DNA from 2 places in the Streptomyces liliiviolaceus genome. Region 1 is predicted to be linked to the other one. Evidence: predicted binding sites of a transcription regulator. Region 1 holds the regulator's gene; the other holds the start of a gene.
The links. Region 1 encodes HspR, which represses chaperone genes until heat shock. Its sites were predicted from a motif close to TTGAGNNNNNNNNNCTCAA; they were not measured.
Positions count from the first base shown of each region.

Region 2: lon (endopeptidase La) is a predicted target of HspR. The motif match lies at 6,013-6,031, and genes of this name have one in related genera.

Region 1 covers NZ_JAGPYQ010000001.1:1,692,376-1,700,598, forward strand. Annotated here, with positions in the region: gene dnaK (molecular chaperone DnaK) at 1-654, shown strand, start outside; gene grpE (nucleotide exchange factor GrpE) at 651-1,334, shown strand; gene dnaJ (molecular chaperone DnaJ) at 1,422-2,624, shown strand; gene J8N05_RS07435 (heat shock protein transcriptional repressor HspR) at 2,632-3,105, shown strand; gene J8N05_RS07440 (hypothetical protein) at 3,284-3,856, shown strand; gene J8N05_RS07445 (class I SAM-dependent methyltransferase) at 3,867-4,640, opposite strand; gene J8N05_RS07450 (DUF6243 family protein) at 4,908-5,126, shown strand; gene J8N05_RS07455 (Uma2 family endonuclease) at 5,332-5,964, shown strand; gene J8N05_RS07460 (hypothetical protein) at 5,990-6,244, opposite strand; gene J8N05_RS07465 (helix-turn-helix domain-containing protein) at 6,435-6,680, opposite strand; gene J8N05_RS07470 (hypothetical protein) at 6,677-7,189, opposite strand; gene J8N05_RS07475 (hypothetical protein) at 7,186-7,335, opposite strand; gene J8N05_RS07480 (helix-turn-helix domain-containing protein) at 7,579-8,028, shown strand; gene J8N05_RS07485 (hypothetical protein) at 8,052-8,223, shown strand, end outside.
Region 2 covers NZ_JAGPYQ010000001.1:8,335,697-8,343,919, reverse strand. Annotated here, with positions in the region: gene J8N05_RS35365 (multifunctional oxoglutarate decarboxylase/oxoglutarate dehydrogenase thiamine pyrophosphate-binding subunit/dihydrolipoyllysine-residue succinyltransferase subunit) at 1-638, opposite strand, end outside; gene J8N05_RS35360 (HAMP domain-containing sensor histidine kinase) at 924-1,988, opposite strand; gene J8N05_RS35355 (response regulator transcription factor) at 2,411-3,148, opposite strand; gene J8N05_RS35350 (spermine/spermidine synthase domain-containing protein) at 3,261-3,947, opposite strand; gene J8N05_RS35345 (rhomboid-like protein) at 4,076-4,951, shown strand; gene J8N05_RS35340 (hypothetical protein) at 4,909-5,811, opposite strand; gene lon (endopeptidase La) at 6,054-8,223, shown strand, end outside.

The DNA of each region.
Region 1 (8,223 bases):
CCGTCCGTCCAGATCCAGGTCTACCAGGGCGAGCGCGAGATCGCGGCGTACAACAAGAAGCTCGGGATGTTCGAGCTGACCGGTCTGCCGCCGGCCCCGCGCGGCGTGCCGCAGATCGAGGTCGCGTTCGACATCGACGCCAACGGCATCATGCACGTGACCGCGAAGGACCTCGGCACGGGCAAGGAGCAGAAGATGACCGTCACCGGCGGCTCCTCGCTGCCGAAGGACGAGGTCGACCGCATGCGCCAGGAGGCCGAGCAGTACGCGGACGAGGACCACCGCCGCCGCGAGGCGGCCGAGGCCCGCAACCAGGGCGAGCAGCTCGTCTACCAGACGGAGAAGTTCCTCAAGGACAACGAGGACAAGGTCCCCGGCGACGTCAAGACCGAGGTCGAGACGAGCGTCGAGGAGCTGAAGGCCGCGCTCAAGGGCGAGGACACCGCCGAGATCCGTACGGCCACCGAGAAGGTCGCCGCCGTCTCCCAGAAGCTGGGCCAGGCGATGTACGCCGACGCCCAGGCCGCTCAGGGTGGAGCCGGTGCCGAGGCCCCGGGCGCCGGCCCGGACGCCGGTGCCAAGGCCGCCGACGACGACGTCGTCGACGCCGAGATCGTCGACGAGGACCGTGACCGCAAGGACGGTGCCGCGTGACGGAGGAGACCCCGGGCTTCGACGAGCAGCCCGACGTCCCCTCCGGCGCCACCCCTGAAGACGCCGAGCCGAAGGCCGCCCCCTCCTCCGCGGAGGACGGGGCGGCCCCGGCCGGGGACACGGCAGCAGCTCAGTCAGCAGCCCAGATCGCAGGCCTGACGGCCCAGCTGGACCAGGTGCGTACGGCGCTCAACGAACGTACGGCGGACGTCCAGCGGCTCCAGGCCGAGTACCAGAACTACCGCCGCCGGGTCGAGCGCGACCGGATCGCGGTCAAGGAACTCGCCATCGCGAGCCTCCTGACCGAGCTCCTGCCCGTGCTTGACGACATCGGCCGCGCGCGGGAACACGGCGAACTGCTCGGCGGTTTCAAGTCGGTGGCCGAGTCGCTGGAGACCGTCGCGGCCAAGATGGGCCTGCAGCAGTTCGGCAAGGAGGGCGAGCCCTTCGACCCGATGATCCACGAGGCCCTGATGCACTCGTACGCGCCGGACGTCACGGAGACGACGTGCGTGGCGATTCTGCAGCCGGGGTATCGCTTCGGCGAGCGCACCATCCGCCCCGCGCGGGTGGCGGTCGCCGAGCCGCAGCCGGGAGCGCAGCCCGTCAAGGGCGACGAGACGGATGCGGGGACCGCGGCGGCCGACGACAAGGAGAGCGGTGGCCCGGACGAGGGCTGACGTGAAACAGGGCGTACGCGCGCCCCTTGGCACGGAGAACGTCGAGCGCGTACGTGACGGTGGCGTACGGAAGGAGGGGCGTCGAGGATGAGCACCAAGGACTTCATCGAGAAGGACTACTACAAGGTCCTCGGCGTCCCCAAGGACGCCACCGAGGCCGAGATCAAGAAGGCGTACCGCAAACTCGCCCGCGAGTTCCACCCGGACGCCAACAAGGGGAACGCGCGCGCCGAGGAGCGCTTCAAGGAGATCTCCGAGGCGAACGACATCCTCGGGGACCCCAAGAAGCGCAAGGAGTACGACGAGGCCCGCACCCTCTTCGGCAACGGCGGCTTCCGTCCCGGCCCGGGCGGTTCGGGCGGCTCCTTCAACTTCGACCTGGGGGACCTCTTCGGAGGCGGCCCCCAGGGCGGAGCGGGCGGTGCCGGTCCGCAGGGCGGGGCCGGCGGCTTCGGCGGCGGCATAGGGGACGTCTTCGGCGGACTCTTCAACCGCGGCGGTGCGGGCCCCGGTGCCCGGACGCAGCCGCGGCGCGGCCAGGACATCGACACCGAGGTCACGCTCAGCTTCACGGAGGCCGTGGACGGGGCGACCGTCCCGCTGCGGATGACCTCGCAGTCGCCCTGCAAGGCCTGTTCGGGCACCGGCGACAAGAACGGCACACCGCGCGTGTGCCCGACCTGCGTCGGCACCGGCCAGGTGGCGCGCGGTTCGGGCGGCGGGTTCTCGCTGACCGACCCGTGCCCCGACTGCAAGGGCCGCGGCCTGATCGCGGAGCACGCCTGCGCGGTCTGCAGTGGCTCGGGACGCGCCAAGTCGTCCCGGACCATGCAGGTCCGTATCCCCGCCGGGGTGTCGGACAGCCAGCGCATCCGGCTCCGCGGCAAGGGCGCGCCGGGCGAACGGGGCGGCCCGTCGGGCGACCTGTACGTCACGGTGCACGTGGACACACATCCGGTCTTCGGCCGCAAGGGCGACAACCTCACCGTCACCGTGCCCGTCACCTTCACGGAGGCGGCACTGGGCGGCGAGGTCCGCGTGCCCACGCTCGGGGGGCCTCCGGTCACCCTGAAGCTGCCGCCGGGCACCCCCAACGGCCGTACGATGCGGGCCCGCGGCAAGGGCGCGGTCCGCAAGGACGGCTCGCGCGGGGACCTGTTGGTCACCGTCGAGGTGAGTGTCCCGGCGGACCTGACGGGGAAGGCTCGTGACGCGCTGGAGGCGTATCGCGAGGCGACCGCGGAGGAGGATCCGCGGGCTGAGCTGTTCCAGGCCGCGAAGGGAGCATGAGGACACCATGGACGCACCCGGACGCCGTCGGCAGAACTCCTTCACCGGCAGGGCCTACGAGCTGACGGAAGAGACACCGGTGTACGTCATCTCGGTGGCCGCCCAGCTCTCCGGTCTGCACCCGCAGACGCTGCGTCAGTACGACCGCCTCGGCCTGGTCTCCCCGGACCGCACGGCCGGGCGCGGCCGGCGCTACTCGGCCCGCGACATCGAACTGCTGCGCACCGTCCAGCAGTTGTCGCAGGACGAGGGCATCAACCTCGCCGGCATCAAACGCATCATCGAGCTGGAGAACCAGGTCGCCGCACTCCAGTCCCGGGTCGCGGAACTGTCGTCGGCCCTGGAGGGCGCGGCGGCGACCATGCAGCAGCGCGAGGCCGCGGTGCACGCCTCGTACCGCCGCGACCTGGTTCCGTACCAGGAGGTCCAGCAGACGAGCGCGCTGGTGGTGTGGCGCCCCAAGCGCCCGCCGACGGACTGAGCCGGACGCGCAGTCATGCACGCCGAGGGGCCCGGAGGTTCACCACGAACCTCCGGGCCCCTTCGCCTTCTCCCGAGAAGCGGCCAACCGGGCCGGTTCTCGGTGCGCCCCGGGATGGCTGCGGGGCGCCGGGGCCGGATGCCTGGACGCTGGGGATCGCCCGAGCGAGGAGATCCCCGTGGACCATCCCGACCACCGTCCCGAAGCCGCCCAGGACGCCGCCGGCCGGGCGGGAACGGCCGGCATCGGCCTCTCCGCGGTCCTGGCCTTCGCGCTCGCGCAGGGCTCCTGGCAGTGGTTCGCCACGTACATCGGGGTGACGCTCCTCGCGGTGATCGTCTCCTCCTGCCGCCCGCCGACGCGAACAGCGGGCCCCCGATCCGCGTATCTGCGCGACCTGACGGCGTACTCCCTGGTCATCGGCCTGTGCGCGGCGATCGCACTGGCCCCGATGCTGCAACGCTGGAAGTGGCTGCTCCCGATGCCGGGCACCCGCGCCGGCTGTCCCGCGCTGGGCACGTACGAGAGCATGCGCACGGAAGCGGCACTGGCCGACCTGGCGGCCCGCGACACGGCGTCCCTGTCCCAGGCCCGGCACACCCGCAGCCACGAGGCCGTGGCCGACTGCCTGTCCGCGACGACGACCCTGTGGCTACCGGTGTACGCGGTGGGGGTGGCGGCGCTGGTGGGGCTGGGCGTGTGGGGCTTCGGCCGGTACCGGTCGCGGAGGGGGACGACCGAGCCGGCCTGATGGCCCGAGGTCAGGAGTCCGCTTCCGGCCGCTGCGCGACGAAGACGAACTCGCGGCCCGGCCGGTCGGGGGCGTCGCGGACGTCCCGTACGACATAACCCTGGGCCCGCAGATCCGACTCGATCTCCCGCCGTTCGCGGAAGCGCAGCGTCGAATCGGACGTCAGCTCCTGCCCGTCCTCGGCGAACACATAGGTGTGCCGGAAGGACACCAACTGCCCACTGACCTCGCCCAATTGGACCCAGCTCTCGACCGCGCCGACGCCCGGGATCTCCGTCACGGCGTACGTGGCCTCGCGGTTCCACTCCTCCCAGGCGCGCCGGGCCGGGTCCCGGGTCTCGAAGACGAGATGCCCGCCGGGCCGCAGGGCATCGTGGGCGCCCCGCAGGGTGCCCTGCCACGCCTGGTCGTCGACGATCTGCTGGGCCACGTTCGCCGTCATCGTCGCGAGGTCGACGCGCAGGGGCGGGAGCGTGGTGGCGTCCCCGTGGAGCCAGCGCACCTGCCCGCCGCCGGGTTTCGCGCGGGCCACGTCGAGGGACGCCCGCGCCGGATCGACCCCGACGACCTCGATCCCGCGCCCGGCGAGCAGCAGCGCGAACACACCGGTCCCGCACCCGATGTCGAGCACGCGGCGCGCCCCGAACTCCGCGACGACACGGACGTACGCGTCGAGGTCGCCGCGATCGGGATCGAGCGGGTCGTAGACGGCGGCGAGGCGGGGGTGCGCGAAGGCCTCGTCGGCACCGCCGAAGGACTGCTTCCGCCGGTCGGGCTCGGGCACGTGTGCCTCCCTGGAGGGTGTGGAGGAGACGCTGGACGAGGGACCGACGATACGTCGACGGGGCGTGAGGCCCCCGTCGTGCCCGTCGGGGCGGTGAAAATCCTGGTGTGCGGGGCCGACGGGACCGGGTAACGTCCTCGGCATGTTCTTCCAGACGCCGATTTACGAGTGAGAGCGTGACGGGCCCCCGCTGACGTCCTTCGATGTCGCCGCCCGTCCCCCACCGACGAATCCGTAGATCACCTCACATCAGCACCGGGAGAACCCGTGACCGTCAGCAAGAACATCAACAACCCCGTGGGCCAGGGCGGCGGCCAGCGCAAGAAGCAGTCCCGCACCGAACGGGCGAACAACGGCCCGTACCGCAACCTCGACCGGCAGGGCGCGGCCGAGCAGAAGGCGGAGCTGGTGCGCAAGATGCGCGAGAAGGCAGCCGCGGCCGAGGCCGCCCGCACGTCGGACGACGACGACAGCGCACAGAGCTGACGCAGCTCGGACGGACGGACAGGTAGACGGACGGACAGGTAGACGGACAGACAGCAGGGTCCGGGCCGCGCATCGCGGTCCGGGCCCTGCTGTCGTGTCAGGTCGTGTCAGGGCTCGGCCGCGGTGTGTCGTTTCTGCTTCGCCGGTTCGGGTGAATCGACGGCGTTTTCCCAGGTGAGACCGTATTCGCGAGACACTTGTGATCATGACCGAGACCAGGACCGAGCCTCCCTGCCCGCCCGAGAACGGGGCCGGCCTCGACGAGGTCCGGTGGCAGGCATGGGAGGCCATGGAACTCCCCGAGGGCTACCGGGCCGAGATCGTCGAAGGAGCCATCGAAGTGTCACCCACGGGCCGCTACGCGCACAGCCAGACCGTCTTCCTCCTCAAGGAGGCGCTGGGAGGCTTTCTGAAGGGCGGGGACTTCGCCGCCCGGAACGACACGAACGTCGTGCACGCGGGCTGCGTATGGGTACCGGACCTGTTCATCGTCCCCAGGGACACGGAGCGGTACGTCACCGCCGACGGCGTGGGCATCACCGCGGCCGCCGTCCGGCTGGTCGCGGGCGTCGTCTCCCCGGACGGGCCCCGCCAGGAGCGCGACCGCGTCAGGAAGCGCCGCGAGTACGCCCGCGCCGCCATCCCCGTGTACGTCGTCATCGACGCCCACGACGACCAGGGCACCGTGACCGTCCTCACCGAACCCCGCCCCGACCGGGCCGACTGGGTGGGAGTCCACCGCGTGCCCTTCGGCACCGAACTCACCGTCCCCGAGGGCCCCGCCAAGGGCTTCGTCATCACGGAAGCGATCACGGGACCTCCGCGGGCCAAGCAGTGACCGGCCGGCCGCGGCCAGGAGGTGGTCAGCGGCCCGTCGTCTGCCACACCGTGAGCGCCAGGGCCAGGCACGACGTGGCCGCCGCCAGGGACGGCAGCGGCCAGCGCGTGCGTTCCAGGGCCTCGATCCGGGCCTCGTGTTCGGCGAGGGCCTTGTCGGTCTGCTCGACGCGGTGGAGCAGGAGCGCGAGGTCGCCCCGGGTGGTGGCGAAGCCGACGTCGACCGCACGACGCAGGCGCTCCAGCTCCAGGACGACCTCCTCGGTCTCGGTCGTCGTCATCGGGTACCTCCGGTGTTCGTCGTACGTCAGGGGGGAAGGGGGGCAGGAGCCAGGGGGCACGGGTCAGGGCCGGATGTCAGGGGACCGGAGTCTCCGGGCAACACGAAGCGGCAGGTCCGCCGCCCGTCCGCCGGGCGCAGCTCTGCCGCTGCGTCCAATGTGACACCGGCGGGCGGAACGTGCAACCGGCTTATGCCAAAGGCCTGTTCGGGCCTGCGGGGCGCCGGGCGCGGTACGTCGTCCGCTCGGCCGCGAAGACGTCCTCCAGGCGGAAGAGGTGTCGCCGCCCCTGGCTGCCCGCGGACCGCAGATGCCCGCGCTGCACCCACTTGCGGATGGTCGCGGTCGTGACACCGGCCTCGTCGGCGGCCAACTCGGTCGTGATCAAAGCGGTGTTCGGAGTGCTGTGCCGGGTGCTGCGCGGCGTTCCGTTCATGAGTGCTCGGCCCCCAGCACCCGCCCGCACGCGGGATTGACGCATCTGATCTCGGCCCGTTCCGGGAGCGCCCGCAGAGAGACGCAGTCGCACACGGGGCAGCGGCCGGGCAGCCGTACGAGCTGCTCCGGATCGCCGAGCGCGCGGGCGCAGCGTGCGGCCATCCGCCGGGTCTCGTCCTCGACGTGCGGCGCCAGCAGCGGGTCGGCGGCGATGCGGTCCAGCAGCCCGGCGATACGCCGCAGCCGTACCGGTACGGGAGCCGGTGACACCGGGCGCAGACCGAGCCGTTCGCGCACGGCCTCCTCCAGCTCGACGACCCCGTCGGTGATGTCCCGTACGGCGTCCGAGACATGGAGACGGACCGGAGCGGTCGTACCGCCGACGGGTCCGCCGCCGTGCCGTTCCCGCAGTGCGTCGCGGCCCGCGGGGGACAACTCGTCGATGAGATCCGGCCACCGGCGGACGAGCGAGGCGATCCACACGGCCCCGGCCTGGTCCCCGCTCATCGGGTGACCTCGCGTCCGTCGCGCCACAGGCGGCCACCGCCGATCCCCGAGCGGGCGCGGGCGGCCCCTCTGCGCCGGTCCGGCGGTCCGGGTGTGCCGGATGTGCCGGGTGCGGTGACGGTGGCCTCGGACGATGGGTTGTGCACGTGCAACCCCTCCTCATGTATGGGAACATGTGTTCGACAGTTGCGAGCGAGCGGACAGGGTTGCATGTTGCGAGCGCGTACGCAAGTGATTACGTTCCGTGGGGGTCTGGTGTGCTGACAGCGCCTCAAGCGCGTTTACGTGACGCAGAGTTGCGAAATCTCCACAGTTACGCGCGAGCGCGCACACGTCCTGGTGCGTGTGCGATCGATACGCTGCCCCGGCGACGAGGGGAGAGCCGACACATGGCTTCGAGCGCGCGGGCCGGGGCCCGTACGGATCAGACGTACCGGGCCGCGGGGCTGCGGGAGTTCGCCGGCTGGATCGAGGAGCTGCTGCGCGCCCGGGGCTACGACATCGACAGCCCGCGCGGCGGCGGCCGTTCGAAACTGGCCGACGACGCCGGGGTGCACCGGGCCGCCGTGAGCAGGCTGCTCCAGCGGCAGTCCATGCCCGACCTGGAGACGATGCGGCGCATCGCGGCCGTACTCGGCGTCCCCCTGCGGGAGATGCTCATCCGCTCGGGCCGGCTGACCGAGGACGATCTGCCGCTCACGGGCGCGGGCCGCCCCGTGGACGGGGAGGAGTCCTTGTGGCTCAGCCCCGAGGAGGCGGCCTGCCGGATGGGGGTCCCGCCCGAACTGCGGGAACTGTTCGCCAGGGTGGCACGGCAGTTCCTGCCGGAGGGCGCTTGACGGCGGAGGGAACGGAGCACGACATGGGTGAACCGGGAGGCGGCCGTGGGGCCGAGGCCGAGAGCGTCGCCGACGTCGTGGAGACCGTGGGCGAACTCCTCGGCGTACTGGCCGAAAAGGTGCGGGCCGCGGGCCCGGACGGCGTCCGCGTGCTCACCGAGGAGGAGTTGCAGCGGCATCAGCTGAGCTGGTTCC
Region 2 (8,223 bases), 6.6 Mb from region 1:
GCACGCTTCAGGTGGTTGTTGATGACGATGCGGTTGTCGAAGAGCAGCTTCACCGGGACCGCGCGCACGGACGTCGCCGTGGGGACCTCGACGGAGGCGTTCATGTTCTTCGCGACCGCGGCGCTCGGGCCGCGCAGCGTCACGTACTCCGGCCCCGCCGAAGACGCGGTGGCCTCCGCGGCGGGCGCGGCCTTCGCGGCGGCCGGCTTGGCCGCGGCGGGCTTCGCCGGGGCGGCGGCCGGAGCCGCTGCCTGGGCGGGAGCGGCGGCCGCGGGCTTCGCGGCGGCCGGTGCGGCCTGGGCGGGAGCCGCTGCCCTGGCAGGAGCGGCCGGAGCCTGGGCCTGGGCGGGCGGCGCGGCGGGTGCGGCCGGAGCCGCCTTCGCAGCCGCCGGTGGGGCGGTGGTTCCCGCGGCCCCCGCGGCCGCGGTACCCGCCGGAGCCGCGGCGGTCACGCCGCCGGGCTTGTAGTCGGCGAAGAAGTCCCACCAGGCTCGGTCTACCGAATTCGGGTCCTGGAGGTACTGCTGATAGATCTCGTCGACGAGCCACTCGTTCGGGCCGAAGGCGGCAGCAGGGTTCTTCCCGGCTTGGTCCTCGGTCGAGACGCTCGATGAGTTACTGGGGGACTGTGGCGACACGGCGGCAACCGCCCTCTTCCGCTTCACAAGGTGATGGACAGCGGGAATAAAGGCTACGCCCCCCGGACCGGCTAGGTCAGTCCGGGCCTGGTCATCGTCGCGTAAGTCACATCGAAAAGCGTGTTTCGGCGTTCGAAATGGCGGGAAACAAGCGAGGTTCCGATGTGAAATGGACGCGCCTGCTCAGGGCTGCGACCTCGGAAGGCCGAACCCCCGTGCCAGGAACGCACGATGACACGTGTCCTGCTGCCCCATCACGTGGATCTTGGGCTCTCGCTTCGAACCCTACGTCAACCTGTCCGGCGAGGGCACTCCCGGAAGAGTGACCTGGATCCGGCAACCGCGCTCGGATTCGGCCACGCCGATCCGGCCACCGTGCAGATCGACCGCCCAGCGGGCGATCGCAAGGCCCAGACCCGTACCGCCGTCGCTGCCCGGGCCGTGCGGCGCGACGACCCCGCCGCGGTTGAACCGCTCGAAGACACGGTGCCACTCCGAGCGCGGGATGCCGGGGCCCTCGTCCAGGACTTCGAGGTCCAGGGACTCGGGGCCGTCGCCGCGCCGGGCCTTCACCGTGACGCGGCCGTGCGGCGGGCTGTGCTTGACCGCGTTGTCGATGAGGTTGGCGACGACCTGGTGGATCCGCTCCGGGTCCGCGTGCGCGGTCAGCTCGGGCGGCGACACGTCCAGGTGCAGATGGACGTCCGTACGCGTGTGACTGCCGGAGCCGGAGGCGATGCCCGCGCGCGCGGAGGCCACCATGTTGGCCTCCTTCAGTACGCCCGACAGGTACGGCCACACCTCGAAGCGGCGCTTGCGCAGCGGTACGACGCCGTTGTCCAGGCGGGAGAGGTCGAGCAGGGTCTCCACCAGCCGGCCGAGGCGCTCCGTCTGCTTCAGCGCGGTGCGCATCGTCTCGGGGTCGGCGGCGGAGACACCGTCCACCACGTTCTCCAGGACCGCCCGCAGCCCCGCGATGGGGGTGCGCAGCTCGTGCGAGACGTTCGCCACGAGCTCCTTGCGCTGCCGCTCCTGGGCCTCCAGGTCGTCGGCCATGCGGTTGATCGTCTGGGCCAGGTCGCCCAGCTCGTCGCGGCGGTCGGCGCCTCTGACCCGGCGGGTGTAGTCGCCGTGCGAGATGCCCCGCGCGACGGTGTTCATCTCGTCCAGCGGAGCGGTGATCGAGTGCGCCACGAACTGGGTGATCAGCAGGGTCGCGATCATCGAGAAGACCGTGATGAAGCGCAGTTCCGTCTCGGTGCGCACCGCGATCATCAGCAGACCGGTGGTGATGAAGACGGCGACGACGACCAGCGTGCCGAGCTTGGTCTTGATCGAGAAGGGGCGCACGTCACCCCAGGATCCCGAACCGGAACCGGAACCGGAACCGGAACCGGAGCCGAGACCGGAACCGGAGCCAGGACCGGAGCCGGAACCGGTGGCCGAGCCGGAATTCGGGCCCGCGCCCGCGCTCGTGCCCGGCGCAGTGCCGGACGTGGTGCCGGACGTCGTGCCGAACGTTCTGCCGGCGCCCGGGGGTGGCCCTGGGGGAGAAGCCGGGAGCGAAGCCGGAGCCGAGATCGGCGCGGCACCCGGCGTCGGGCCCGACGCCGGGAAGCCACCCGGACTCGAAGCGGCACCGGAAGTGGCGCCGGAAGCAGCATCGGTATGCGCACCCGTGCCGGAGACCGGCCGCGCGCCCGCCTTGGCGCGCTTGCGCAGTACGCCGAGACCCCTCATCACATACGCCCCCTCGGTCAGGGTGCCCGACTCTAGGGTGTCGGGGTCTCCAGCGCGTAGCCCACGCCGTGCACCGTACGGATCCGCTCCGCGCCGATCTTCCGGCGCAGCGCCTTGATGTGGCTGTCCACGGTCCGGGTACCGGAGGCGTCCGCCCAGTCCCAGACCTCGGCCAGCAGCTGCTCGCGCGAGAGGACCGCGCGGGGTGTGTTCGCCAGGCAGACCAGCAGGTCGAACTCGGTGGGCGTGAGGTGCACGTCGTCGGCGCGCACCCGGACCCGGCGCTGGGCGTGGTCGATCTCCAGCTCGCCGAGGCGCAGGATGCCGGAGCGCGGGGTGGACGCGGCCAGGGCGGCACGCTCCACGCGGCGCAACAGTACGTGCACGCGCGCGGCCAGCTCGCGCATCGAGAACGGCTTCGTCATGTAGTCGTCGGCGCCCACGCCGAGGCCGACCAGCATGTCCGTCTCGTCGTCGCGGGCGGTGAGCATCATCACCGGTACCGGACGGGCCGCCTGGACCCGGCGGCAGACCTCCAGGCCGTCGAAGCCCGGCAGCATGATGTCGAGGATCAGCAGGTCGGGCTGCCATGCCTCGGCCGTGTCGACGGCGGCCGGTCCGTCACCCGCTGTTTGCACGAGGAATCCCTCGGCGCGAAGCCGGGCGGCGATGGCGTCGACGATCGTCGGATCGTCCTCGACCACCAGCACCCGGCGCTGAGCGCCCGGCGTGGCCGCCGTGCCGTTGTGCGAGGTGTGTGTCTGCTCCATCGCCCGCCCCTGAGTGTGCTTTCCGGAACCAGTGGGGTGATTCCATGACTGCGCTTGACGCTTGAATGATCGGCGTCAGAGCAGCAGGGTACGGGCAGTGAACACTGCTCGGCTATCCAGGTCTTACCGCGAGATGCACCACGTCCGGAACGCCCCGGGCAACGGGGATCTCTTCGGTACGCACGTGTCGGAACCCGGCATTCCGCAAGGTTCTTGCGAAATCAGGCGAAGGTTTGGCCGACCAAACAGCGAGTACCCCGTCTTTCCTCAACACCCTTGCGCACGCGGCGAGTCCGGCCCGTGAGTACAGGCTCTCGTTGCCCTCCGTGACGGTCCACTCGGGTCCGTTGTCGATGTCGAGGCACAGTACGTCGTACGTGTCGGATGTCTCATTGACGTGGGCGACGAGGTCGACCTCGATGATCTCGGTGCGCGGATCGGCGAGCGCGCGGGCCGACAGCTCCGCGAGCGGCCCGGCGCGGTGCCAGTCGATGATGGCCCGCTCCCGTTCGGCGACGGTGATACGGCCCCAGCGGGGGTCGGCCGCCGCGTGTGCGAGGGAGAAGCCGACGCCGAGGCCGCCGATCAGGACCTTGGGCGCGGGGCGCCCGTCCAGCGCGCCGAGCGCGGCGTCGACCAGCAGTCTCTCCGAGCGGCCGTCGGAGGTGTCCATGAGGAAGCAGCCGTTGGCGATGATCTGCAGCAGCTCGCCGTGGCGGCGCAGCACCACCTCGCCGTACGGTCCGTCGCGGCGGTCGATGACTTGGGGGCTGCCGTGCGGGGCGTCGTACGCGGTCATGCCCCCATCCTGGCAAGCCGCCCCCGGCCGGGCAGCCGTTTTTCGCCGCGCCGGCCGACTCCGGCCCGCGGTGGCGGAGCCAGGCACCCTGGAGGACGCTGGGACCCGCAGGACGGAAGGAACCCCGGATGGCGGAGCGAAGGGAGAGGGCCGAGTTCTCCGGCCCCCGCAAGGGGCGCGAGGAACGGCACGCCCAGCCCTCACCGTCCGGCGGCCCCACCGGACCGCCCGCGCCTTCCGGCCCCCGCAAGGGGCGCGGGGAACGGCGCGACAAGCCCCCACCGGACCCGCACCCGCACCCGAATCCGAACCCGCCGTCGGCGCGGGCGCCGGGTTCCCGCCGGTGGGGGTGGCCGCTGCCCACCCCCACCGGCACCCCTTTCACCTTCGGGTACGCCGTGGTCCTCCTCCTGACCTCGCTCTTCACCGAGTACGCCGACCCGCACCTGGTGAGCCGCGTGCTCCAGGGCTCCAGCACGGACGTGGTGCACCTGGCGCAGGCGCCGGTACCCGTGCTGATCGCCAGCGCCCTGTGGATCGCCGGCGGCATCTCCTCCGTGTTCGCGATCGCCTTTCTCCTGGTGCTCACCGCGCTGGAGCGGCGCATCGGCGGCCTGCGCACGGCGGGTGTCTTCCTGCTGGGGCACGTCGTGGCGACGCTGGCCACCGAGATACCCGTCGGCCTCTCGGTCCTCGCCGGGCACCTCCCCGACAGTTCCCTGCACCGCTACGACTACGGCATCAGCTTCGGTGTCGCGGCGAGCGCCGGCGCACTGGCCGGGCTCCTGACGCTCTGGCCCCGCCTGCTCCTCCTGGCGGTGTCCGCCTGGCTGGTCGGCGAGGGCCTCGTGGCCTTCACCGACCCCCTGACGAACTGGGGCCACCTGCTGGCCCTGGCCGTCGGGGTCGCCACCTGGCCCTGGGTACGCCGGACCCGGGACCAGGTGGCGACCCCCGAAGCTCAGCTCCAGGACGGCGCCGGAGATCCCACCGGAGCGGCGTAGGGCACGGGCCTGCCGGTGGACGCGTCGAGGAGCATGCGGTCGCCGACCGGGCGGTCGAGCTCCACCCGCACCTTCCCGGACCGCGTCTCGGACGTGCACGGGCCGTCCGACCGGTCGCGGACCCCGGCGGAGAACACCACGTTGTCCGCGGTCTCCAGGACGGCCACCGCCGGACCCCGGTCGCAGGAGCCGTGCAGGGCCCGCAGGGTGACGGTGCGCTCGTCCGGCGACACCGACACGACCCCGGAGAGCGGAAGCAGGAAGTCCGAGGTCTGCGGGAGGGGGCCGACCGGCGGCCGGGGGAGCTTCGAGGGGGCGACAGCGACGCGCCTGAGCGGGGTGTCGTACCCCTTGACCGTGAAGAGCCACGCGGGCACGGTCGCCGGGCCCCGGCTGGTGGACAGGGTCATCGTCCCGAGCCGCGCACCGGTCACGACGAGGGAGGGGCCGGAGTTCCTGCCCCGGGCGAACTTCGCGTAGGCGTCCCGCGCGGAGGAGACGGGAAGGGCGAGCGTGCCGCCGCCGTGCCAGCGTACCTCCCCCTCCTCGGGCGTACCGGAGGGGAGTACTCCGCCCAGTTCGAAGTTCTGGGTGGCGTACGCGCGCTCGTCGGCCCCGCTGCGGAAGGCGCCCTCGGGAAGCTGGACGGCGGCGTCCATCGGGAAGTACCGCTCGTGCCAGATCCGCGCGGCCTTCGAGCCCGCCCAGGCCTCGGAGACGTCACGGGCGCGTTGCGTGCTCCCTTCCGGGCCGTGGGCCGAGCCGCCACCGCCGTCCCCGGCGCTTCCCTGGCCGCACGCGGCGGCTCCGGCGAACAGGCTCCCCATGACGAGCAGCCGCAACAACGAGGTGATCCGCATGACGCCCCCAGGACGGACGGCCGATGGGAAGTCGGCGAGGTACCTGTGCGGTACCCATGAGGTACCGCCCGGCTGTCGACGACGTTCCTGTGACGCGGGAACCCGCTCCGGCGTTCGGCCGGGGGGCCGGAAACGAGCCGGTCCCGGGGGTGATCGCTCACAGCGAACAGCGGGAGGGGAACATTCAGGGGCTCACGTGCATTGAGTCGGCATAGCTCAACTTGAATGCCGAAGGGGAGATCATGACTTTGACGTCCGAACCGCTCACTCTGCCCGTGCTGCCGCTCGACGACGAGGTCGTGCTGCCCGGCATGGTGGTGCCCCTGGACCTGAACGACGCCGATGTACGCGCCGCGGTGGAGGCCGCGCAGGCTGCCGCCCGTTCCACCGGTGCCAGCAAGCCGAGGGTGCTTCTTGTTCCGCGCATCGACGGCACGTACGCGAACACGGGGGTGCTCGGCACGGTCGAGCAGGTGGGACGCCTCGCCGACGGTGACCCCGGTGCCCTGATCCGCGGTCGCGGACGGGTGCGCGTGGGCGCCGGTACGACCGGGCCGGGAGCGGCCCTGTGGGTGGAGGGCACACAGGTCGAGGAGACCGTGCCGGACCCGCTGCCCGGCTCCGTGACCGAGCTGGTCAAGGAGTACAAGGCGCTGGCCACGAACTGGCTGAAGAAGCGGGCCGCCTGGCAGGTCGTGGACCGCGTCCAGCAGATCGACGACGTGTCCGCCCTGGCCGACAACTCCGGCTACTCGCCGTTCCTGACGACCGCGCAGAAGGTCGAGCTCCTGGAGACCTCCGACCCGGTGACCCGGCTGAAGCTCGCCACCGAGCAGCTGCGCGAGCACCTCGCCGAGCAGGATGTCGCCGAGTCCATCGCCAAGGACGTACAGGAAGGTGTGGACAAGCAGCAGCGGGAGTTCCTGCTGCGGCGGCAGCTGGAGGCCGTGCGCAAGGAGCTGCGCGAGCTGAACGGCGAGGCCGAGGGCGAGGAGTCCGACGACTACCGGGCCCGCGTCGAGGCCGCCGATCTCCCCGAGAAGGTCCGTGAGGCCGCGCTCAAGGAGGTCGAGAAGCTGGAGCGCTCCAGCGACCAGTCGCCCGAGGGCTCCTGGATCCGCACCTGGCTCGACACCGTGCTCGAACTCCCGTGGAACGAGCGAACGCAGGACGAGTACGACATCCAGGGCGCCAAGACGGTCCTGGACGCCGAGCACGCGGGCCTGGACGACGTGAAGGAGCGGATCACCGAGTACCTGGCGGTCCGCAAGCGGCGCAACGACCGGGGTCTCGGTGTCGTGGGCGGCCGGCGCGGCGGCGCGGTGCTCGCGCTCGTCGGCCCGCCCGGCGTCGGCAAGACCTCGCTCGGCGAGTCCGTCGCGCACGCCATGGGCCGCAAGTTCGTCCGGGTCGCCCTCGGCGGCGTACGGGACGAGGCGGAGATCCGCGGCCACCGGCGTACGTACGTCGGCGCGCTGCCCGGCCGGATCGTACGGGCGATCAAGGAGGCCGGGTCCATGAACCCGGTGGTCCTGCTCGACGAGATCGACAAGGTCGGCTCCGACTTCCGGGGCGACCCGGCGGCGGCCCTCCTCGAAGTCCTCGACCCGGCCCAGAACCACACCTTCCGGGACCACTACCTTGAGGTCGAGCTCGACCTGAGCGACGTCGTCTTCCTGGCCACGGCCAACGTGCTGGAGGCCATCCCGGAGGCGCTGCTCGACCGCATGGAACTGGTGCGGCTCGACGGGTACACCGAGGACGAGAAGGTCGTCATCGCCCGCGACCACCTGCTCCCGCGCCAGCTGGAGCGGGCCGGTCTGGAGAGCGCCGAGGTCACCCTCGACGAGAGCGCGCTGCGCAGGCTGGCCGGCGAGTACACCCGCGAGGCGGGCGTACGGAACCTGGAGCGGTCCGTCGCACGGCTGCTCCGCAAGATCGCGGCGCAGCACGAACTCGGCGAGCGGAAGCTGCCGTTCACGGTCGGCGCGGACGATCTGCGCGCGCTGATCGGCAGGCCGCACCACGTGCCCGAGTCCGCCCAGGACCCGGCCGAGCGCCGCACCGCGGTGCCCGGGGTGGCGACCGGTCTCGCGGTCACCGGCGCCGGTGGTGACGTCCTCTTCGTCGAGGCGTCGCTCGCCGACCCGGAGACGGGCGCGGCGGGGCTGACCCTCACCGGTCAGCTGGGCGACGTGATGAAGGAGTCGGCGCAGATCGCGCTCTCCTTCCTCCGCTCGCACGGCGCCGAGCTGGAACTGCCCGTCGCCGACCTCAAGGACCGGGGTGTGCACATCCACTTCCCGGCGGGCGCGGTGCCGAAGGACGGCCCGAGCGCGGGTGTCACGATGACGACGGCACTGGCCTCGCTCCTGTCGGGCCGGCTGGTCCGCACCGACGTGGCCATGACCG